DNA from 4 places in the Hymenobacter segetis genome. Region 1 is predicted to be linked to each of the others. Evidence: riboswitches for the same ligand, from Rfam matches in the RefSeq annotation. Region 1 holds a riboswitch; each other region holds the start of a gene.
What was found. Region 1 has a riboswitch for S-adenosylmethionine ahead of ACYU70_RS16880 (O-acetylhomoserine aminocarboxypropyltransferase/cysteine synthase family protein). Riboswitches for the same ligand answer to the same signal wherever they lie in the genome.

Region 1 (5,403 bases):
TACTGGGTACGGGCGGCGGCCAGCACGTTCTTCGTCTGGACGGCCCGTTACCTGGTTATCGGCTGCCTCATCGCCGCCTTCGTGCCGATGGATGCCGACACCTTCCTCTTCATTTTTGCCCGCAACCTCACCTACAAAGTGCTGCTGCTGCTGGCCATCACGCCCGGCGGCGCGGGCATTGTGGAGGGCGCGTTTCCCACGTTTTTCGGCAAGTTTATTGGCACGGCCACGCTCACCAGCTTCATGGTTTTGCTGTATCGAGTGGTCACGTATTACCTGTATCTGGTGCTGGGCACCATCTTTCTGCCACGCTGGGTAGCGCGGGTGTTTGCGAAGCGGCCAACCACCACAGCCCATCCTATCACAAAATAATCAGCACAAAAAAAGCCCCGAACCAGACTGGTTCGGGGCTTTTCGATTACTTGAATCCGGAGTGATTTACTCGGCTTCGAGCATCAGTGCGGCGCCGTCGGCCGACTTCAGTGTGAGCTTCTTGTCGGTGAGGGTTTCCACGGCGAAGGTGTTGCTGGTGGTGGCACCGTCGGGGGTCATGGTGATGGTTTTGCCGGCTTGGTCAAACGTGTATTTGCCCGAAACTGCGCCGCTCGCGCCGGTCATGTTGTATGTGCCGTTGGCAAAAATGCGCAGCTCCTCTTGCTTCTGAGCGTCGGTTTGCTTCACTTTGTCGCCGGCGGTGTCGGTTTCCTTGGCGGTTTTCCACACCTTGCTATCGGTGCCGTACAGCATGTTCACGCCTTCTACTTTGCCTTTATCGTTGCTGCACGAAGCGGCAAACAGCGACACAAGCAGCAGCAGGCTGGCGAAGTAACGGAGCGAAAAAAGGGACTGGAGTTTCATGTGCACTAAGGGTAATGGTGAAAGAATGAAAACATGACGCACGGGGTGCGGCCTCGTCGGCTTACGATGCAGACGCAAAAGAGTTTAGAACGAAACCCCGCCTACACTTGTCCGTATAGCAACCCGGTCGGCCCGCCCGCAAGGGTTTCCGGCAGAATTTATCTCTTCATTTAACTTCACCGAAAACCATGGGACTCTTCGATTTCATCAGCGACAAAGGCGAACAAAAGCCCGTAGAGCCCGCGGCTAAGCCAGCGGCTGGCGGCACCGATTTTTTTGGCAACGCCAAACCAGAAGCTGCCGGCAACACGTATACCGTTGTCAGCGGCGATTCCCTCTCCAAAATAGCCAAGCACCACTACGGCGACGCCGCCAAGTGGCACCAGATATACGACGCCAACAAGGCGCTCATCGGCGACAACCCTGACCACATCGAAGTGGGGCAGGTGTTGACCATACCTAGTCTCTAGGTACTTTTTTGCAGAAAAAAGGTGAGAAAAGCCACTCTGTTTCAGGGTGGCTTTTTTGCGTTTTATGGGGTCAAAAGAACAACTAAAAAGCACGTCATGCTGGAAGGGGCCACGCCAGACCGTCGAAAAAATATTTTCGCCCATCCGCTTGCCCATCCCAAAAATTCTCCCGTACATTTGCCGATACCAAACAGGTACTCCCCGCTAACGGTGGGCAGTTTTCAAGTTTTATACAGAAGTGGCGAGAGACTAGGCTCCGTGACCCACTGGCAACCTTCGCAAAACGAAAGGTGCCAATTCCTACCCACCCGCAGCTCCGGCCGCGCTGGGACAGATGATTCGAGTGCCATGGAAAATTCTTCATACCCCAGTTTTTTGCCCCCGAATGCTTCGGCTGCTTTGTGCGCCGCAGGTTCGGGTTTCTTCGTTTCGGCCGCTGACGGCCGTAATGTGGCATCGCCTTCGTTGCAGCGAATGCGAATGTGCTGTTGCCGCCCGTGTTGTTGCTAAGCTAATTCCGGCTTAGAACCCCTCCCCCCCTCTTCTGGATTTTTTTGGTGGCCCCGTGGGTCCGCCGCGTGCGCTTTCGGGCCTTCGCGGTGGGTTTGGGCCACGCCGGCAGCACGGGCTATTTCGGGGAGTTTCGGCGCTAAAAAAGGCTTTTTCAGAGCCGCATCGCACTTTTTCCAATTGTCATTTCGGTTTTTCAAAACTTCAAAACCTCCCCCATCATGTCTGTTCAGCCCCAACACTTCGAAACCCTCCAACTCCACGCCGGCCAGCAGCCCGACCCCACCACCGGGGCCCGCGCCGTGCCGTTGTTCCAGACCACCAGCTACGTGTTCAAGAGCGCCGAGCACGGTGCCAACCTGTTTGCCCTGAAGGAGTTTGGCAACATTTACACCCGCCTGATGAACCCCACCACCGACGTGTTCGAGCAGCGCGTGGCGGCGCTGGAAGGCGGCGTGGCCGCCTTGGCCACTGGCTCGGGCCAGGCGGCCCAGTTCATTGCCCTTAACAACATCCTGCAGGCCGGCGACAACTTCGTGAGCACGGCCTACCTGTATGGCGGCACTTACAACCAGTTCAAGGTGGCGTTCAAGCGTTTGGGCATTGAGGCGCGCTTTGCGGATGGCGACAATCCGGCTTCGTTCGAGGAGCACATTGACGAGAAGACCAAGGCCATTTACCTGGAAACGATTGGCAATCCCAGCTTCAGCATTCCGGATTTTGAGGCCATTGCGGCCATTGCGAAGAAGCACGACTTACCGCTGATTGTGGACAACACGTTTGGCGCGGGCGGCTACCTGTTTCGGCCTTTGGAGCACGGCGCACACATTGTGGTGGAGTCGGCTACGAAGTGGATTGGCGGGCACGGCACCAGCGTGGGCGGCGTGATTGTCGACGGCGGCACCTACGACTTCGGCAATGGCAAATTCCCGCAGTTTACCGAGCCGAGCGAGGGCTACCACGGCTTGATTTTCAACGACGTGTTTGGCAAGGGCGGGCCGTTTGGCAACATTGCCTTCATCATCCGGGCGCGGGTGGAAGGGCTGCGCGACTTCGGGCCGGCCATCAGCCCGTTCAACTCCTGGCAGTTGCTTATCGGCCTTGAAACCCTGAGCCTGCGCGTGGACCGCACCGTGGAAAACGCCCTTAAAGTGGCCACCTGGCTGGAGCAGCATCCGCAGGTGGAAAGCGTGAACTACCCCGGCCTGCCCAGCAGCCCCTATCACGCCATTGCCAACAAATACCTGAAGCGCGGCTTCGGCGGCGTACTCTCGTTCCGCGTGAAGGGCACGAAGGAGACGGCTACACAATTCATTGATAACCTGAAGCTCATCAGCCACTTGGCCAACGTGGGCGATGCCAAGACGCTCATCATCCAGCCCTCGGCTACCACGCACCAGCAGCTGAGCGAAGAGGAGCAACTGGCCTCGGGCGTGACGCCGACTTCGCTGCGTCTGTCGGTGGGGATTGAGCATTTCGACGACATCAAGGCGGATTTGCAGGCGGCGTTTGATGCCATCGGCAACACGGCCAGCCTGCCGACTGAGGGCGACGAAGTGGGCGAGCCCGAGCTGGAGCACGCCCAGCCGCTGGAAGTTTAAACCAGAATTGCCGCCAGCGGGCCACCCCTGGCGGGTCGGTGCCAGTCTCGCTGGCGGCCGAGTTTTATCGCAGCTTTAGAATCAGTGCATCGGCCCGGGCCTCTTCCGTGATGGGAGGAGATATGGGAGTGAGAAACTATTGCGCCGGGCCGGTTCGCTGGTTCTGAAGCTGTGCTATTTAATTGAATTATGCCAACCCTAGTATTTGACCTGCCTGACCTTACCCTGGAAAGCGGCGAAACCCTGACCGGGGCGCACGTGGCCTACCAAACCTGGGGCCAGCTCAACGAAGACCGCGACAACGTGGTCTGGGTGTGCCATGCCCTCACGGCCAACGCCGACGTGCTGGCCTGGTGGCCGGGCCTGGTAGGCCCAGGCTGCTACTACGACCCGTCGGAATGGTTTATCGTGTGTGCCAACGTGCTGGGCTCGTGCTACGGTACTACCGGCCCGCTGGATGCCGACCCGGCTACCGGGGAGGCCCGCTTCCAGCACTTCCCGCTGCTGACCATTCGGGATTTGGTGAAGGCGCACGAGGCCCTGCGCGAGGAATTGGAACTGACGGATATCAATACGCTGATTGGCGGCTCTTTGGGCGGGCAGCAGGCGCTGGAGTGGGCCGTGCAGCGGCCTGATTTGTTCGACCATCTGGTGGTCATTGCCACCAATGCGCGGCATTCGGCCTGGGGCATTGCCTTTAATGAGGCGCAGCGGCTGGCCATTGAGGCCGACCCGACTTATGCCGCCGGCCAGCCCGGCGGGGGCGATGAGGGCCTGCGCGCCGCCCGCGCCATTGCGCTGCTCAGCTACCGCAGCTACTCGGCCTACGCCGAAACCCAGACCGACCCGAGCGACGACGAACTGCTGCGCGAGCACCGCGCCAGCACCTACCAGCGCTACCAGGGCGACAAGCTGGTGTCGCGCTTCGATGCCTACAGCTACGTTTCTTTGAGCCGGAGCATGGATACGCACCACCTGGGCCGCAACCGGGGCGGGGTGCCGGCGGCGCTGGCCCGCATCGGGGCGCGCACGCTGGTGCTGGGCATTACCTCCGACGTGCTGTTTCCGCTGACGGAGCAGCGGGAGCTGGCGGCGCATATTCCGGGGGCCATGTATGGCGAGCTGGACTCGCGCTACGGGCACGATGGGTTCCTGCTGGAAACGGCGGCCATCACGCACTTTCTGGAGCTATTCTACGCGCCCACATTCGTGCATTAGGCCGGCGGGCCTGTCATCCTGAGCGCAGCGAAGGACCTTACCACGGCTGCGCTATTTGAGATTACTGCGCACCGTTCGGCCGTAAGAAGGTCCTTCGCTGCGCTCAGGATGACAGAATCGGGCCAAACAATACTGACTACCTTCTCTTTTATGGACAACCAACCACAACCCCTGCGGCTGGGCCTTATCGGCTTTGGCTGCGTGGGGCAGGGCTTCTATGACATCCTGCAACAGCAGCCCGGCCTGGGGTTGGCCGTGACGCGCATTGCCGTCAAGAGCCCCGACAAGCCGCGCACGCTGCCGGCCGACCACTTCACTTACCACGCCGATGAGCTGCTGAACGACCCCACGCTGGACGTGCTGGTGGAAGTAATTGACGATGCGGCGGAGGCCTTCCGGCTGGTGAGTGCGGCCCTGCGCCAGGGCCGGCGCGTGGTGACGGCCAATAAGGCCATGCTGGCCCGCCACCTGCCGGAGCTGGTGCAGCTGGAGCAGAACTTTGGCGGGGCGCTGCTGTACGAGGCGGCGGTGTGCGGCAGCATTCCCGTTATCCGGACGCTGGATGGCTACTTCAGCCACGAGCCGCTGCGGGCGGTGCAGGGCATCCTCAACGGCTCGTCGAACTACGTGCTGACGCGCATGAGCGAGGAAGGTTCCGACTACGCGGCGGCGCTGGCCGAGGCGCAGGCGCTGGGCTTTGCCGAAACCGACCCAGCGCTGGACATGGGCGCGTTTGACCCGCGCTC
Region 2 (5,403 bases), on a different contig from region 1:
GCACCCGCGCCCTCAACGAAGTGACCGTGTACGGCACCCGCCTCGACCAGGTGGCTGGCCAGACGGGCCGCTACGTGACCGTAATACCCGGCCGCACGCTCAGCCAGTACCCGGTGGCTTCACTTGATGACCTGCTACGCCTGCTGCCCGCCATTGAGATGCAGAGCCGGGGTAATTTCGGCACCCAAGCCGACATCACATTGCGCGGCTCCACTTTCAACCAGGTACTGATTCTGCTGGATGGGATGCGGCTGAACGACCCGCTCACGGGCCACTTCGCGGGCTATTTGCCCATCACCCCGGCCGAGATTGAGCAGATTGAGGTGGTGCGTGGTCCCGGTGCCGCCCTCTACGGCCCCGATGCCGTGGGCGGCTTCGTCAACATCGTTACTAAAACCTTCGCCGCCACCCATCGGCCCGATGGCGTGGAAATTGGCGGTACGTTTATGGCCGGTGAGTATGATTTAAAAACCACCAACGCCGGCTTTTATGGCCAGGATAAGAGCCTGCGACTGGCCGGCGGCATTCTCAACAACACCGCCAGCGGCCAGTTGCTAAACCTGCCCGGCGGCCTGCGCAATGATTTCAAGCTGAATACCTACTCGCTCTCGGGCGCATACCAAATCAGCCCAAAATTCAGCGCCGCCGCCCGCGCCAGTTTCGACCGGCGCGACTATAACGCCCAGAATTTCTACACCACCAACGCCGGCGACCGCGCCCGCGAAACCACCTCGCGCGACTGGTACCAAGGGCAATTGCGCTATGACTGGAGTACCCGCGCCCGCACCGAATTGCAGTTAGTGGGCACCTCCAGCACCGATTACTACGTGTACACGCCCACCTCGGCGGCCAGCGACCACCTGATGCACTACCTCAACGTGCAGGCCCAGCACCAGCTGCGTTTCTCCGATAAGGTGCAGCTGACCCTGGGCGGCCAGGCCGACCGCCGCAGCGTGCGCAGCAACGACCGCGGCGACCACGCCGTGTGGCACCAGGGCGCGTTTGCCGTGGCCGGCCTGATGCCCACCCCTGGCCTGAACCTGACCGCCGCCCTGCGTCTCGACCACGACCAAGCCTACGGCACCGAAGTGCTGCCCCAGCTCACCGCCAGCCAGCTGTTGGGCGAGAAGCTGACGGTGCGCGCAGCTGTGGGCCGCGCCATCCGGGCGGCCAATTTTACCGAGCAGTACAACTCGGCCATCCGGCCCGGCATCGTGCCCACAGGCTTCAACGTGGGCAACCCCGGCCTCGAAGCCGAGCGCACTTGGAGCTACGAAGGAGGCCTCGATTTCCACCCGCTGCCGGCTTTCACGCTGCGCGGCACCTATTTCAACCGCTACGGCCGCAACCTGATTGACTACGTGAGCACGCCCGGCAATGTCGTGCAGGCCGGCACCGGCTTCACCAATCTGAGCCCGGCCAGTACCTACCGCTACGCCCAAAACCTGTTTGCCGTGAGCACACAGGGGCTGGAGTTTGAAGCCAGCACCCGCGCCCAACTAAGCAAAGCGTTGCGCCTCGAAGGCAGCGTGGGCTACACCTACACCCACCTGAACGTAGACGGCAGCATTGTGTCGCAGTACCTGAGCAACGTGGCGAAGCAACTCGTGAGCGGCAACGTGAGCCTAGTGCACCGCCGCTTCACGGCCAGCCTGGGCGGGGTGTATAAGCAGCGCGCCAGCCAGCAGACTGTGGCCACCGCCACCGTCAACGATGCCCAGCTCACGCCCGATTACGTGGTCATCAACGGCCGGCTCGATGTGGCGCTGCTGCCCGAGCGCCTGTGGGTGGTGGGCCAGGCCCAGAACCTGTTCGACGCCAAATATTCCGACCTGCTGGGAGCGCAAATGCCCGGTCGCTGGCTGATGGCCGGCGTGCGGCTGGCGCTGCGGCGGTAGGGAAGGCCAGAACGGCCGGATAAAAAGAAGGTCATGCTGAGCGCAGTCGAAGCATCTCTACCGTACAAGTAATCCAATCGAATGGGTTTGCTATTGCGGTAGAGATGCTTCGACTGCGCTCAGCATGACCTTCTTTTTTGTCTGGATTGTCAGGTCGTCGAGGCTACCCAATCGCCGCCCGCAGCCAATCCTTCGCCTCTTGCAGCGTGCGGTGCTGGGAGGTTTCAATTTCGTAGTCGTTGGTTTCGGCTACGTTGTGGGTGTAGCTCTGTACCGAAATCTGGCCAAATACCGTTTCCGGCACGACGAAGCTGACGTGGCGGATGCCGGCGCGGTGGGCGCGGATATTCCAGTCGGTACGCATCCATTCCTGGTCGGCGGGCTTCACGGCTTGCACGTTGCGAGTGTCGGCTAGCCAGCCCAGCGGCTGCGTGCGGGCGGCTTCGGCTTCGTAAAGCTCCAAGCCCCGGTTCATGAGAAAGCGGAACTGCTCGCTGTTGGCGAAGCCGTGCCAGGAGATGATGAAACAGGGCACTTCGGGGGAATAGAGCATGCTGCCATAGGGCTCAGCGTGCACAACGGTATCGGACATGAACTAGCGGTATCGGGCAGGTGGTGGGAAGCGGAAATACGCGCCAGCCAAATGCCTCGCCCATACGCGGGCCGGTGCGGTGGGGTTGTCTGGGGCGGCACCGGGTGGGCGGGGCAGCCATCCGGCACTACCTTTGTGCCATCAATTCTTTCTCCGGAAGGATTGTTTTTATACAGAGGCGCTGAGAGACAGGCTCAACGACGCGCCGGCAACCACCCGCAACCGCGGCCCGGTGCCAATTCCTGACCATATAAAAACAACTGCCGTGCCTGCCGTTTCCGCTGCCTCGCTTGCTTTTCCTGGTCTTTTTCGTGCCCGTTTGTTGACGACGGGCCGCATGTTCGCGGGCTGTTGTTACTGTTGATTCCAGGCACTAGCGCCGCGTAGCTGAGGCTACGGTCGGTGCGGTTTCATTCCTTTTTACGGGTTTTTTGCTTTGCGGCACGGCTGCTCCGGGTGGAGCGGTAGCGTGGCGCGTTTCTATCTCTTTATGTTGAAAAAATCACTGGAGCTGCTCCGCGCGGAAGCAGCCGAAACGGGGGCGAACACCCTCAAACGCAGCCTGAATGGCGTGAGCCTGATTGCCATTGGCATCGGGGTAATTATTGGGGCGGGCCTGTTCTCGCTCACCGGCATTGCGGCGGCCAATAACGCGGGGCCGGCCGTTACCATCTCCTTCATCGTGGCGGCCGTGGGCTGCGCCTTCTCGGCGCTGTGCTACGCCGAGTTTGCGGCCATGGTGCCCGTTTCGGGCTCGGCTTATACCTATTCTTATGCCACGATGGGGGAGTTGTTTGCCTGGATTATTGGCTGGGATTTGGTGCTCGAATACTCGGTGGGGGCGGCCACGGTGGCCATCAGCTGGTCGCAGTACCTCATCAAGTTTCTGGGGAAATACGGGCTGCACATCCCGGCGCAGCTGGTGATGTCGCCGTTTGAAAGTGCGAAGCTGGCGGATGGCTCCACCGTGAGCGGCTTCGTGAACGTGCCGGCCATGCTCATCGTGCTGGCCATTACGGCCATCGTCACGCGGGGCACGAAAGGGTCGGCGTGGTTCAATGCGCTGGTGGTGGCCCTGAAGGTGGCCGTGGTGCTGGTGTTCATCGCGCTGGGCTGGCAGTACATCGACCCCGCCAATTACCAACCCTACATCCCGGCCAATACGGGCACCTTCGGTGAGTTCGGCCTGAGCGGGATTCTGCGCGGGGCGGGCGTGATTTTCTTCGTCTTCATCGGCTTCGATATCGTGGCCACCATGGCGCAGGAAACCAAGAACCCGCAGCGCAACATGCCCATTGGCATCCTCGGCTCGCTGGCGGTTTGTACGGTGCTGTTCGTGCTGTTCGGGCACGTTCTGACCGGTTTGGCTAATTACACCGAGTTCAAAAACAGCGCCGCCCCGGTGGCCATTGCCATCGAAAAAACGCCCTATGCCTGGCTGTCCTCAGCCGTGATTCTGGCCATTCTCATCGGCTACACTTCAGTGATATTAGTGGATTTGCTGGGGCAGTCGCGGGTGTTTTTCTCGATGTCGAAGGATGGGCTGCTGCCGCCGGTGTTCTCGCGGTTGCACCCCAAATTCAACACGCCGGCGCAGTCCAGCCTGCTGCTGGGCTCGTTCATTGCGCTGTTTGCGGGCTTCGTGCCCATCGCCGTAGTGGGCGAGATGACGAGCATCGGCACACTGCTGGCCTTTGTGATGGTGTGCCTCGGCGTGCTCATCATGCGGAGGACTAACCCCGACGCGCCCCGGCCGTTCCGCACGCCGTGGGTGCCGGTGGTGCCCATTCTGGGCATCATCGTGTGCCTCGTGATGATGGCCTCGCTGCCCTGGGAAACGTGGCTGCGCCTGGTGGTGTGGCTGGCGCTGGGCATGATTATTTACTTCGGCTACGGCAAGCGGAACAGCAAGCTGCGGCTGGCGCAGGAAGCGGCTGGCAGCCCACAGGTTTAGCCCCAGCGGGGCGGCATAGCGGTAGTAGAACCGACCCAATGTGGTAGCAAAAGCCCCGTAGGGGCGACACTCGTTCAACGAGTGTCGCCCCTACGGGGCTTTGCCGTTTTTCGGATTCGGCCTTACTACCGATATGTCGACCCGCTGGCCCTCAATGCGTGGTCAGCCCATTCGCGTCCAACTCTTCATCGTCCCGCACCCGGCTCAGGTCGCCTTCGAGGTCAATCTCTCCCTCCGCAGCAGTGGGAGTGAGGGGGCGCTGCTTGTACACATCCACGGCCCCGCAGCGGTCGAGGACGGCGCGGGCCTGCTCGGCTTCGGCGGGGGTGGTGGTAGCGATGGTGACCACGGCGTGCTCGGGGCCGGTGGCGGCGATGTGGGCTTGGGTATCATCGAGCTGGCTGCCGCTGAAGAGGTCGGTGAAAAACCGCGTCACGCTTTCGCGGAAGGGCTCGGCCGGCGCGCCGGCATCGGGCAGGTGCTGGGCTTGCAGGGTTTCCTGGGTGGCAATGTTGATGCTGCCGGGGGCGAGGCCGGCGGCCTGCGCCTGGGTGGCGGCAAACTCAGCTTCGGAAGCACTGGTGAATAAACCGACGATGATGCGGGGCATATAATAATAGGGGGAGGGTGTGCCGGTTCTACGGCGGCCCCGGCGGCCGGTTGTGGCGCGGCGGCGACGGCAATGTCCAAATACTTCCTACCTTTTGCCCATCTTTTCACTCCCTACCTCTTCAGTGCCCCATGGCCAACGCTAAAAAAGCCAAATACGCCGCCCGGTTCGAGAATTTCTTTCTGAATCTGCGCCTCAACCGCGACCAGTTTGCCGACATGGCCGCCTTCACCCTGCAAACCATCCGGCAGGCCGCCGGCGGCAAGTACAGCGCCGGGGCCGAGGCCCTCGACGTGGCCCTCACCGACTACCGCGCCACCCACGCCGGCCAGCTCTCCGGCGAGGGCCA
Region 3 (5,403 bases), 790 kb from region 1:
GGCGGATGGTGCTGAAACCGCCGTCGAGGTTCACCTGGCGGAAGTTGGCGCCCATGTCGCGCACCACGAAATCGGGGCAGTAGCGCAGGGCCATATCGAGGGCTTCATCGAGTTTTTCGATGGTGAAGCGCGAGTAGCCCGACGAGCCGCGCAGGTTGCGCACGGTGCCCAGGGCCACGTCGCCGTACTTGCTGTGCACGGTCAGGTCCTGCACGGTGCCGATATCCACGTCGGAATAGTTGTTGCGCAGGTCCACCGTCGTGCCCGTATCGAGGCGCAACTGGGCGTAGCTGGCATCAATGCTGGCGCGGCCGGCAAAGGCAATGCGGCAGTCGCCGTTGGCGATGCGGATGAGGTTGCGCGGGCCTTCGAGGCGGGCGGTACGCAGGGTGCCGTACTCCACGGCCAGCTCGGTGGGGCCGCTCACATCACCGGCCACAGTCACCTCGCCAAAGTTATTGTAGATTTTCAGGGCCGTGGTACGGGGCAGCCAGATGGTGTAATTCACCTCGTAGCGGCAGCCGCCGGCCCGGCCGCGCAGCGCGGGGCCAAACTGCGTACTCACGGCCACGCCACCGGTTTTTGCGTCGTAATCGAGCCACTGCACGCCCAGCGCATCCAGAATCTGGCGGGCCCCGGCGTCGCTTTCGGAGCGCGCCACCAGTTCGGCATCGACCTTTATTTCCTTCTTATTCCAGGGGTTAATCTGCACTCGGCCGTAGCGCGTATCGAGCGAAAACGGGCGGCCGGTTTTCGGCACCGCGTAGCTGCGCACGAGGTGGCGGCGCTGTTCCACTTGCAGGCTGGCGCTGCCCTGGCCGTCGGTCTGGTCCACCAGCGGGTTTTGCTGCGGGCCCTGCTCCTGCTCATCGCCACCAAACAAAGCGGCTTCGGCGCGGCGGGCTTCAGGGGTGAGAATATTGATGGCTACGCCGGGGCCCACCACCACCCAGCGGGCCTGGCGGTCCTGCGCCTGAGCACTACGCGGGCTCAACAGGCCCAGCAGCCCGCCGCACAGCGCCAACAGGCGGCTTACTCGGAAGACCATGTGCTGGTTCATTCGGCCTGGCGCCGGCTATCGGCCAGCACGTAAGAACTGGTGTTGGGAGCTGCCTGGGCCGTGTTGCCCAGGTTCAACTGCCGGTCCAGGATGTCGAGGCGGATTTGCAGGTTGCGGTTCATGGCCGTGAGCACGGCATCGGGCTGCGGGTGGTGCAACAGCTGCTGCTTGAGCTCGCGGTAGCTGGAGTCCAGCGACACCAGCTCGTGCTGCCAGTCAGCATTCATGGCGGCCATGCCGGGGCCGCTCAGCTGGCTCAACTCGGTTTGGCGGCGGGCCAGCTGGTTGGTATAGTAGGCTTCCATGCCGCGCACAGCGCGCACCAGCTGGCTATCGGCCCCGGTGGTGTGCTCGGCGGCGGTGAGGGAAAGCGGGTTGCCGCCCTGGTACAGGGCCGCGTCGGGTTCATTAGCAGCGGTGCCAAGCGTAGCGGCGGGCGCGGCAGCCACGGCCGTTTCGGGGGCGGCGCTGCGAGATTTCCAGGCTTCGCTGGCCCCAGCGGCAAACACGAGCAGGACCAGAGCCGCCGCTACGCCGTAGCGCTGAAACCAGTGGAGGCGGGCTTCGGGCTGAGCTACAGGAGCCACTGCCGCCACGGGTGCCACAAAGGGCACTTCCAGCGCCGCGGCAACGCGCATGGCCGGGGTTTGGGGCGCAGGGGCAGCAGCGTTTAGCTGCTCCTCCAGCGCGGCCCAGAGGTCGGGGCGTGGCTCGTGGGTGTCGAAATCGGCGCGGTGCCGCTCGACGAAGGTTTCAAGAGATTTATTTTTGAGGGTATCCATGAATGAGTAGCAGACGCACGGTTCGTCCAGGTTCAGGGCGGGCCACGGGGCTATACGAAAACCGCGGCCGGGCGAAAAAGGATGAAGGGTAGTTGAAAGGTTAAATGACTAGCGATAACGGATAAAAACTTAGCTAAGGCCGCGCTGAGCGGCTAATTCGCGCAGCCGAACCCGCGCCCGGCTGTACTGTGATTTAGAAGTAGATTCGGAAATTCCCAGGATGCCGGCGATTTCCAGATGGTCGTAGCCTTCGAGCAAATACAGGCTGAGCACCACGCGGTAGCCATCGGGCAGCTCCTGAATGCAGCGACGCAGCACGTCGGCGCGGTAGTGCATATCGGCCTCGTCTTCGGGCGAGTGGGCGGCGGTTTCGGCGGGCTCTTCGTGGTGCTGCTCGCCCAAGGGCACCAGTGCCAGCCGCCGCTGCCGCAGGCAGTTAATGCTCTTGTTCACCACAATCCGCTTCAGCCACGCCCCGAACGACGAGTCGCCCTTATAGCCGCTCAGCTCCCGAAAAGCGCTCAGAAACGACTCCTGGAGCACATCCTCAGCCTCGGCGTAGTCGCCGGTGATGCGCAGGGCGGCGTTGAACATGGCCTTGGAGTAGCGCCGGTAAATTTCGGCCTGGGCCTGGCGGTCGTTGAGGCGGCAGCGCTCCACCAGCGGAGCGTTGATGTCGACGTAGGCGGAATGGGCGAGGGCTTCCATTGCAGAAAACGGGGTATTTAGAAGTGCTTAAGCAACCCATAGACCAAGCGTTGGGTTCAGGGGTTGCACGGCAAATTACGCGGCGAAAGCACGGCCGCCAAACCTTTTGCGCAGTGGCCAGTTTCATCACCGCGAAACAAAATTTTGGCATTTCGCTTTTTTGTCTTTTACATTTGCCCCAGCAATCCTCGTTTGGGGCGCTATTCATTTTTATACAGAGGCGCGGAGAGACAGGCTCGACGAAACGCCGGCAACCCCCACCAGTTGGAACGGTGCCAAGTCCTGACATATAAAAACGCCGTGAGCACATCCACCAACCGCCGCCTGCACCCCACCACCCTCGCCGCTTCGCGCCGAATGTGCTGTTGCATGCCCCGTCCCCTGGCCTATATGCTGGGGGCAATTGCTGGTTGTTGAACTAGGGCTTCTCTTCCGGCGGCTGTTGCGACGGCCACCCCGCTATCCCTTTTGTGGTGATTGATTCATTGCGCGACGCATAGCGGGTTTTTGCGGCCTTCGCGGCCCATTCTGGTTTTTTCTACGGAGAAAAACTCCCCTTATCATCATGGCATTACCCCTTGAAAGCCAGGTCGCTGACCTGCGCCGTTACCTGCCCGAATGCTCGGTGCCGGAAACCCTGGCCCTGCTGGCCGACCACTTCCCCGGCCGCGTCTCGTTTTCCACCTCTTTTGGTTTGGAAGACCAGATTATCACGCACTTCATCTTCGAAAACGACCTACCCATCCGGGTTTTCACCCTCGACACGGGCCGCAATTTTCAGGAGACTTACTCGACCTGGAACAAGACCCTGCTGCGCTACGAAAAGCCCATCGAAGTCTTCGCCCCCAACGGCCCGGCCATCGAAGAGCTGACCCGCCAAAAAGGCCCCAACAGCTTCTACGAGAGCATAGCGAACCGGAAAGAGTGCTGCAACATCCGCAAGGTGGAGCCGCTGAGCCGCGCCCTGGCCGGCCAGCAGGTGTGGGTAACGGGCATCCGCGCCGAGCAGTCGCAGAACCGCCAGACCATGCACCCGGCCGAGTGGGACGCCGGCCACGCCCTCATCAAAGTGCACCCGCTCTTCGACTGGACGTGGGCCGAGTGCGAAGCCTTCGCCCAAGCCAACGGCATCCCGGTTAATCCGTTGCACCAGAAAGGTTTCGTAAGCATCGGCTGTGCGCCCTGCACCCGGGCTATTGCTCCGGGTGAGGACTTCCGCGCCGGCCGCTGGTGGTGGGAAGATGCCGCTGCCAAAGAGTGCGGCCTCCACGCCACCGCCGCTCACCAGGGCCTCGACCCGGTGGTGGAGCGAATGCCGGGCTAGGCCCGAACCGATGCGCCGGCGGCCGGGCCGCTGGCGCTACTTTCTTCCCCAAAGGCACCTTTCGCGGGCCTCATCCCACCCACCTCTTCCGGTTTTTCAATTTCGTCCGATTTTTTCGGGCCATGACTTCCTACGCCAATGCCAACCGCTGTTTATCTCGATTACCTCGACCGTCTGGAGGCCGAAGCTATTCATATCCTACGTGAAGTGGCCGGCCAGTTCGAGCGGCCTGCGCTTTTGTTCTCCGGCGGCAAAGACTCCATCGCCCTTACCCGACTGGCGGAAAAAGCTTTCCGGCCCGGCAAGTTTCCCTTCCCGCTCGTGCACATCGACACGGGCCACAATTTTGAGGAAATCATCAATTACCGCGACGAGCTGGCAGCGCATTTGGGCGAGAAGCTGATTGTGCGCAAGGTGGAGGACACCATCCGGGAGCGCGGCCTGCACGAGCCGGGCGGCAAATACCCCAGCCGCAACCCGCTCCAAACTTACACCTTGCTTGATGTCATTGAGGAGTTTGAGTTTGACGCCTGTATCGGTGGAGCGCGGCGCGACGAAGAAAAGGCCCGCGCCAAGGAGCGCATCTTCTCGGTGCGCGACGATTTCGGCCAGTGGGACCCCAAGCGCCAGCGCCCCGAACTGTGGAACATCTACAACGGCCGCATTCAGAAGGGTGAAAACGTGCGCGTGTTCCCCATCTCCAACTGGACGGAGCTGGACGTGTGGAACTACATCCAGCGCGAAAACATCAAGCTGCCAGATATTTACTTCTCGCACGAGCGCCAGTGCGTGGTGCTGCCCAGCGGTCAGCTGCTCGGTTTCAGCGAACACCTGAATTTGGATGAGACTGACGAAATCGTGAACCGCCGCGTGCGCTTCCGCACCGTGGGCGACTCGACCTGCACGGCCGCCGTGGAAAGCGACGCCGCTTCGGTGGACGACATTATTCAGGACCTGCTGCTGGCTAAAGTGAGTGAGCGCGGGGCCACGCGACTGGATGATAACCTCTCGGAAACGGGAATGGAGGACCGGAAGCGGAACGGGTATTTCTAGAAATCAAATGTGGGGAACCTTACCCCCGGCCCCTCTCCAAAAGAGAGGGGAGCTTGACACCGAAGTCATTGGCTCAAAGAAATCAATTAAACAAATAATCGACTGGCTCCCCTCTCTTTTGGAGAGGGGCCGGGGGTGAGGTTCCCCCGCGTGGGGTCGCCTGCCCGCCAGCCGCAACCAAACATCAAAATGGACCTTCTCCGATTTATCACCTGCGGCAGCGTCGACGACGGCAAGAGCACGCTCATCGGCCGCTTGCTTTATGACAGCGACTCCGTTTCCCTCGACGTGCTGGCTACGCTGGAAAAGCGCCGCGCCACCACTGGCGGCGACGTCGATTTAGCCCTGCTCACCGATGGCCTGAAGGCCGAGCGCGAGCAAGGCATCACCATCGACGTGGCGCACAAATATTTCACCACGCCGCGTCGCAAGTTTATCATCACTGACGCGCCGGGCCATGTGCAGTACACCCGCAA
Region 4 (5,403 bases), 410 kb from region 1:
CGTCGGCCACTACTTCGGCCTTGTCCTTCTGTTTCACCGTGTCGGCGAATTCCACGAGGCGCTCGGTGGCATCGGCGCGGCGGTTTAGGAGGACGTCTTCGGCCAGCTCCAGCAGATTGGGCTCGATTTCATCGTACACGCCGAGCTGGCCGGGGTTTACGATGCCCATGTCCAGGCCGGCTTTGATGGCGTGGTAGAGGAAGGCCGTGTGCATGGCCTCGCGCACCACGTCGTTGCCCCGGAACGAGAAGCTGATGTTGCTGATGCCGCCGCTGGTGAGCGCGCCGGGCAAATTTGCTTTAATCCAGCGCACGGCTTCGATGAAGTCGATGGCGTAGTTGCGGTGCTCGTCCATGCCCGTGCCCACGGTCAGGATATTGGGGTCGAAAATGATGTCAGATGGGTCGAAGCCCACTTCCTTCACCAGAATATCGTAGCTGCGCTGGCAGATTTCGATGCGGCGTTCCAGCGAGTCGGCCTGGCCGTTTTCGTCGAAGGCCATCACCACCACGGCGGCACCGTACTGGCGCACCGTATGGGCCCGTTCGCGGAAGGCCGCTTCGCCCTCTTTCAGCGAAATCGAGTTCACGATGCTCTTGCCCTGCACGCATTTCAGGCCGGCCTCCAGTACGCTCCACTTCGAGGAGTCAATCATCACCGGCACCCGGGCAATGTCGGGTTCCGAGGCGATGAGGTGCAGAAACGTCGTCATCACCTGCTCCGAATCGAGCATGCCCTCGTCCATGTTGATGTCGAGGACCTGGGCACCTTCTTCTACTTGCAGGCGGGCCACGGCCAGGGCTTCCTCATATGCGCCGGTGCGGATGAGGCGGGCGAAAGCGCGCGAGCCGGTCACGTTGCAGCGCTCGCCCACGTTCACGAACAGGCTCTGCTCAGTGATGCCGAACGGCTCCAGACCGCTCAGGCGCGTGGCGGGCGGAATGGCGGCGGGCAGCTGGCGGGGCTGGTATTTCTCAGCCAGCTTGCTCAGTTCGGCGATGTGCTGGGGCGTAGTGCCGCAACAACCACCTACCACCGTCACGATGCCTTCCTTCAGATACTCCTCCACCAGCGCGGCAAATTCCTGGGCCGATTCGTCGTAGCCGCCGAAGGCGTTGGGCAGGCCGGCGTTGGGGTAGGCGGAGATATGTACGTCGGAAATGCGGCTCAGCTCCTGCACGTACTGGCGGAGCTGGTCGGCCCCGAGGGCGCAGTTCAGGCCCACGCTCAGCAGCGGCAGGTGGCGGATGGAGTTCCAGAACGCCTCCACCGTCTGGCCGCTCAAGGTGCGGCCAGAGGCATCGGTGATGGTGCCCGAAATCATGACCGGCACCACGCGGCCGCCTTCGTCGAAGAACTTCTGCACGGCGTAGAGGGCCGCTTTGGCGTTCAACGTGTCGAAAATGGTTTCGATGAGCAGCGTATCCACGCCGCCATCCACGAGGCCGCGCACCTGCTCCAGGTAGGCAGTAGCCAACTCATCGAAGGTCACGGCGCGGAAGCCGGGGCGGTTGACGTCGGGCGAGAGCGAGGCGGTGCGGTTGGTGGGGCCTACCGCGCCAGCCACGAAGCGCGGGCGCTCGGGCGTGGCGTACTCATCGGCGGCTTCGCGGGCCAGACGGGCCGATTCGTAGTTCAGCTCATACACCACGTGCTCCAGGCCGTAGTCGGCCTGCGCGATGGTAGTCCCGCTGAAGGTGTTGGTTTCCACCATATCGGCCCCGGCGGCGAAGTATTCGGCGTGGATGCCTTTGATGATGTCGGGACGGGTGAGGCTCAGCAGGTCGTTATTTCCCCGCAACGGCTTGGGATGGTCGGCGAAGCGGGTGCCCCGGAAATCCTCCTCCGTGAGCGGGTGGCGCTGAATCATGGTGCCCATCGCGCCGTCAAGAATCAGCAGGCGCTGGCGCAGCAGTTCGGGGAGACTGTAGCGCGAAGCGAAGGCTTCGCGTTCCGGAGAGATAACAGGCAGGGTAGGGGCGGAGACGGACATTTCTTTTCTGGGTCGAATAGCTACGTAAGCGCGTATCCAGAAAGAAACCCGTGCGGGGAGGCACGGTTCCGGCTGTCATCTTTTTTCACCAAAAAACGCGGTGAAACGGGAGTTGGCACCTACTCGTGGTAGGTTGCCAAGACGTCATCGGGCCCGGTCCCTCGGTCTTTCTGGATAGCAGCGTAGGGCGAAGATACAACGGAACGGGGCTTGTAGCACATGCTTTAGCTTGTGCTGATACCCGCGAGGCGCAAGCCAAAGCATGCGCTACGCGAGCACTACCAGGCCCGCTTCGCGGTACCGGGCCAGCAGTTCGGCGGGCGCCTGCTGGTCGGTAATAAGCGTGCCCACCGAAGCCAGGGGTGCAAACTGGAAGTACTGGTCGCGCTCCAGCTTGCTCGAATCGCAGAGCAAATACACGTGGCCGGCCGACGCGGCCACCGCCCGATAAATCGAGGCTTCCTTTTCGCTGTTGGCACTCAGGCCGCGCTTCAGGGAGGTGCCGTCAACGCCCATAAAGGCCTTATCCACCCGGTAGCGCTGCAAATGCTCCACCGTGACGGCCCCGTGCGTGGCCTGCCGCTTAGCATCGACTTCGCCGCCGGCCATCACTACCTGCACGGCCGTGCCGGCCAGCTCGAACAACACGGGCAACGAGTTGGTGACGACGCGGATTTTGAGGTGCCGGATGAGGGCGCACAGCGGAAAGGTGGTGCTGCCGCAGTCGATGAAAAGGGTGTCGCCCTCGGCCACGTGGCGGGCGGCCAGGCGGCAGATATAGTCCTTCTGCGCGGCGTGGGCGGTGGTTTTGGCAACGAAGGCCACCGGGTGCTTCGCGATGCCGGGCCGCACGGCCCCGCCGTGGGTGCGCAGCACGAGGCCCTGCTCGGCCAGCAGGGCCAAATCGCGCCGGATGGTGATGGGCGTGGTGCCTAGTTGTTGGGCGGCCTCGGCCACCAGCACGGTGCCGTGCTGCTCCAGGGTGGCCAGTAAGTGGTGCTTGCGCAGCTGGAAATTCATCGCCGTGGTGTTACTTGTTCTAAACAATCGCAAAGAAACAAAAACGAACAGTAACGAACTTTCGACCCCGGCATGAACGAACGAATCCGCCTCCGCGAGCAGCAAACCTTGTCCGACGACTGGTTTACCCTGCGCAAAATCACCTTCGACTACCAACGCAAAAACGGCACCTGGGAAACCCAGTCACGCGAGGCCTACGACCGGGGCAATGGGGCCGTTATCCTGCTCCACGACCCCGCCACCGACCACGTCATCCTGACCCGGCAGTTCCGCCTGCCCACTTTCGTGAACGGCAACCCCACGGGGATGCTCATCGAAGCCTGCGCCGGCCTGCTCGATGATGAGCACCCGGACACGGCCATCATCCGCGAAACGGAGGAGGAAACCGGCTACCGCCTCACCCACGTCGAGAAGGTGATGGAGGCCTATATGAGCCCCGGCTCGGTCACGGAGCGCCTGTTTTTCTACCTGGCCGAATACTCGGCGGCCACCGAACAGCACGCCGGCGGCGGCATCGAAGAAGAGGAAATCGAAGTGCTCGAAATGCCCCTGCCAGCGGCCCTGGCGATGATAAAAACCGGCGAAATCCAGGACGGCAAAACCATCATGCTGCTGCAACACCTGCGGCTGCGGCAGCTGCTGGCGTAGCCGGCATTTCGGAGGAGTGGAAGGGCGGCGTACCTCAGTACAGTTGGCTTTCAGTACTACCGGAAGTGCGTCGCACGCCCGTGCAGTCGGCTTTTGGATGTCCAAAAGGACATTGCACGGGCGTGTAGCCGGCTTTCGAGGGCCCGGAAGCGCGTCACACGGGCGTGCAGTCGGCTTTTGAGGGTGTGGAAGGGCATTGTACGCCCGTGCAGCCGGCTTTTGATAATGCAGAAGTGCGTCGCACGCCCGTGTAATTGGCTTTTGAGGATGCGAAAGAGCATTGCACGCCCGTGCAATCAGCATTCAGGCCTGGCACAAGCTAAAGTATGTGCTATAACCCCCAGGCCGGCCACACAGTCCTCGCCGCAAATACGGCCGGCTCCGGCGGCAGTTCCAGAAACGCAGTGGCACCGACCAGCCCCATCATGTCGCCGGAGCCGCCCACGCGGAGCGGGGTGGCCAAGCGGCGGCCTTCCGCGTCCACGGTCATACGCACGGGCACAAAGTGTGTGAGCTGGGGCTTGAAGGTGATATCGACGGTGAGCACAGCCGGCTGGGGAGCTTCAATAGAGGCAGCCGTTTCGGACGCGCTGGCGGGCTGCTGCACGGCGCGCAGCCAGGGCCGCACGTAGCGGCAGGCGGTGATGAAGGTGGACACCGGGTTGCCGGGCAGCCCGAACACCACCGGCCCGTCGGCCCGCGCCCCAAACCAGAGCGGCTTGCCCGGCCGCTGCTGCACTTCGTGGAAGATTTCCTCAACGTGCAGCTCGCGCAGCAGGCCCGGCAGGTGGTCGGCGCGGCCCTTGCTCACGGCCCCGCTCAGCACCACGGCATCGAAGCCGGCAGCCAGGATATTGGTGAGGCCTACGCGCAGCTCCTCCACATTATCGGAGAGGTGAAACAGCGAAATATCGGCCCCAGCCTGGGCAAACAGCGCTTGCAGGGCATACACGTTGGAGCGCCGAATCTGGTGCGCCAGGGGCGTGGCCCCGATGCCCACCAACTCGTCGCCGGTGCTCACCACGGCCACTACCGGAGCACGCAGCACGGCCATTTCGGCGGCGCCCACGGTGGCGGCCACGGCCAGCTCTGCCGGGCCGAGGCGGGTGCCGGGCCGCAGCAGGGCATCGCCGGCGTGGCGGTCGGCGGCTTGGTGGTGGATGTTGACGCCGGCCGCGGCGGGCGGCGGAATCTGGATGCGGGCGCGGTTGTCGTGCAGCAGCAGGTCCTCGTAGCGAATGACTATGTCGGCCCCGGCGGGGAGCACGGCACCGGTCATCACCTCCACGGCCTGTTGCGGGCTGGGCAGCGGGCGGGCGGGCTCGCCGGCATACTGGGTGTGGGCGATGTCGAATTCCGTCTGGCCCCCGGCCCAGGCGGCGAAGCTCACCGCGATGCCGTCCATGGCCACCCGGTTGAAGGGAGGGAAATCACGGTCGGCCGTGAGGGTTTCGGCCAGGATGCGGCCGGCGGCATGGGGCAGGGCCACGGTTTCGGTGGGCAGCGGGCGGGCGGTGGCGAGGACGCGGACGGTGGCTTCGGCGGGGGAGAGCATGGGAATTTGATGGAAGTAGGGGCGGGGCCTGCCCCCGCCCGTCGTTAGGCTCGCGCTTGTGTCGTTCAACGACGGGCGGGGGCAGGCCCCGCCCCTACACCGTCCTACGGAATCAGCCGGTCTTCGCGCAGCTTCGCAAATAAATCAAAGAATGAATCCTCCGTACTCTGAAACACGGTGAAGCCCC

Region 2: it holds a riboswitch for S-adenosylmethionine, as region 1 does, so the genes downstream of both, ACYU70_RS01305 (amino acid permease) here and ACYU70_RS16880 (O-acetylhomoserine aminocarboxypropyltransferase/cysteine synthase family protein) in region 1, are expected to answer to the same signal.
Region 3: it holds a riboswitch for S-adenosylmethionine, as region 1 does, so the genes downstream of both, ACYU70_RS13700 (phosphoadenylyl-sulfate reductase) here and ACYU70_RS16880 (O-acetylhomoserine aminocarboxypropyltransferase/cysteine synthase family protein) in region 1, are expected to answer to the same signal.
Region 4: it holds a riboswitch for S-adenosylmethionine, as region 1 does, so the genes downstream of both, metH (methionine synthase) here and ACYU70_RS16880 (O-acetylhomoserine aminocarboxypropyltransferase/cysteine synthase family protein) in region 1, are expected to answer to the same signal.

The regions. Positions count from the first base shown of each region.
Region 1 covers NZ_BAAHBV010000002.1:1,552,852-1,558,254, forward strand. Annotated here, with positions in the region: gene ACYU70_RS16865 (lysylphosphatidylglycerol synthase transmembrane domain-containing protein) at 1-372, shown strand, start outside; gene ACYU70_RS16870 (hypothetical protein) at 439-858, opposite strand; gene ACYU70_RS16875 (LysM peptidoglycan-binding domain-containing protein) at 1,047-1,328, shown strand; SAM riboswitch class I at 1,554-1,669, shown strand; gene ACYU70_RS16880 (O-acetylhomoserine aminocarboxypropyltransferase/cysteine synthase family protein) at 2,060-3,439, shown strand; gene metX (homoserine O-acetyltransferase MetX) at 3,629-4,657, shown strand; gene ACYU70_RS16890 (homoserine dehydrogenase) at 4,808-5,403, shown strand, end outside.
Region 2 covers NZ_BAAHBV010000001.1:294,556-299,958, forward strand. Annotated here, with positions in the region: gene ACYU70_RS01295 (TonB-dependent receptor plug domain-containing protein) at 1-1,898, shown strand, start outside; gene ACYU70_RS01300 (hypothetical protein) at 2,062-2,490, opposite strand; SAM riboswitch class I at 2,656-2,747, shown strand; gene ACYU70_RS01305 (amino acid permease) at 2,981-4,444, shown strand; gene ACYU70_RS01310 (hypothetical protein) at 4,596-5,054, opposite strand; gene ACYU70_RS01315 (hypothetical protein) at 5,186-5,403, shown strand, end outside.
Region 3 covers NZ_BAAHBV010000002.1:759,536-764,938, forward strand. Annotated here, with positions in the region: gene ACYU70_RS13685 (hypothetical protein) at 1-1,048, opposite strand, end outside; gene ACYU70_RS13690 (hypothetical protein) at 1,057-1,842, opposite strand; gene ACYU70_RS13695 (RNA polymerase sigma factor) at 1,972-2,550, opposite strand; SAM riboswitch class I at 2,758-2,846, shown strand; gene ACYU70_RS13700 (phosphoadenylyl-sulfate reductase) at 3,116-3,874, shown strand; gene cysD (sulfate adenylyltransferase subunit CysD) at 4,013-4,927, shown strand; gene ACYU70_RS13710 (sulfate adenylyltransferase subunit 1) at 5,117-5,403, shown strand, end outside.
Region 4 covers NZ_BAAHBV010000002.1:1,144,033-1,149,435, reverse strand. Annotated here, with positions in the region: gene metH (methionine synthase) at 1-1,993, opposite strand, end outside; SAM riboswitch class I at 2,066-2,174, opposite strand; gene ACYU70_RS15295 (DeoR/GlpR family DNA-binding transcription regulator) at 2,261-3,040, opposite strand; gene ACYU70_RS15290 (NUDIX domain-containing protein) at 3,086-3,661, shown strand; gene ACYU70_RS15285 (molybdopterin molybdotransferase MoeA) at 3,993-5,216, opposite strand; gene ACYU70_RS15280 (SDR family oxidoreductase) at 5,321-5,403, opposite strand, start outside.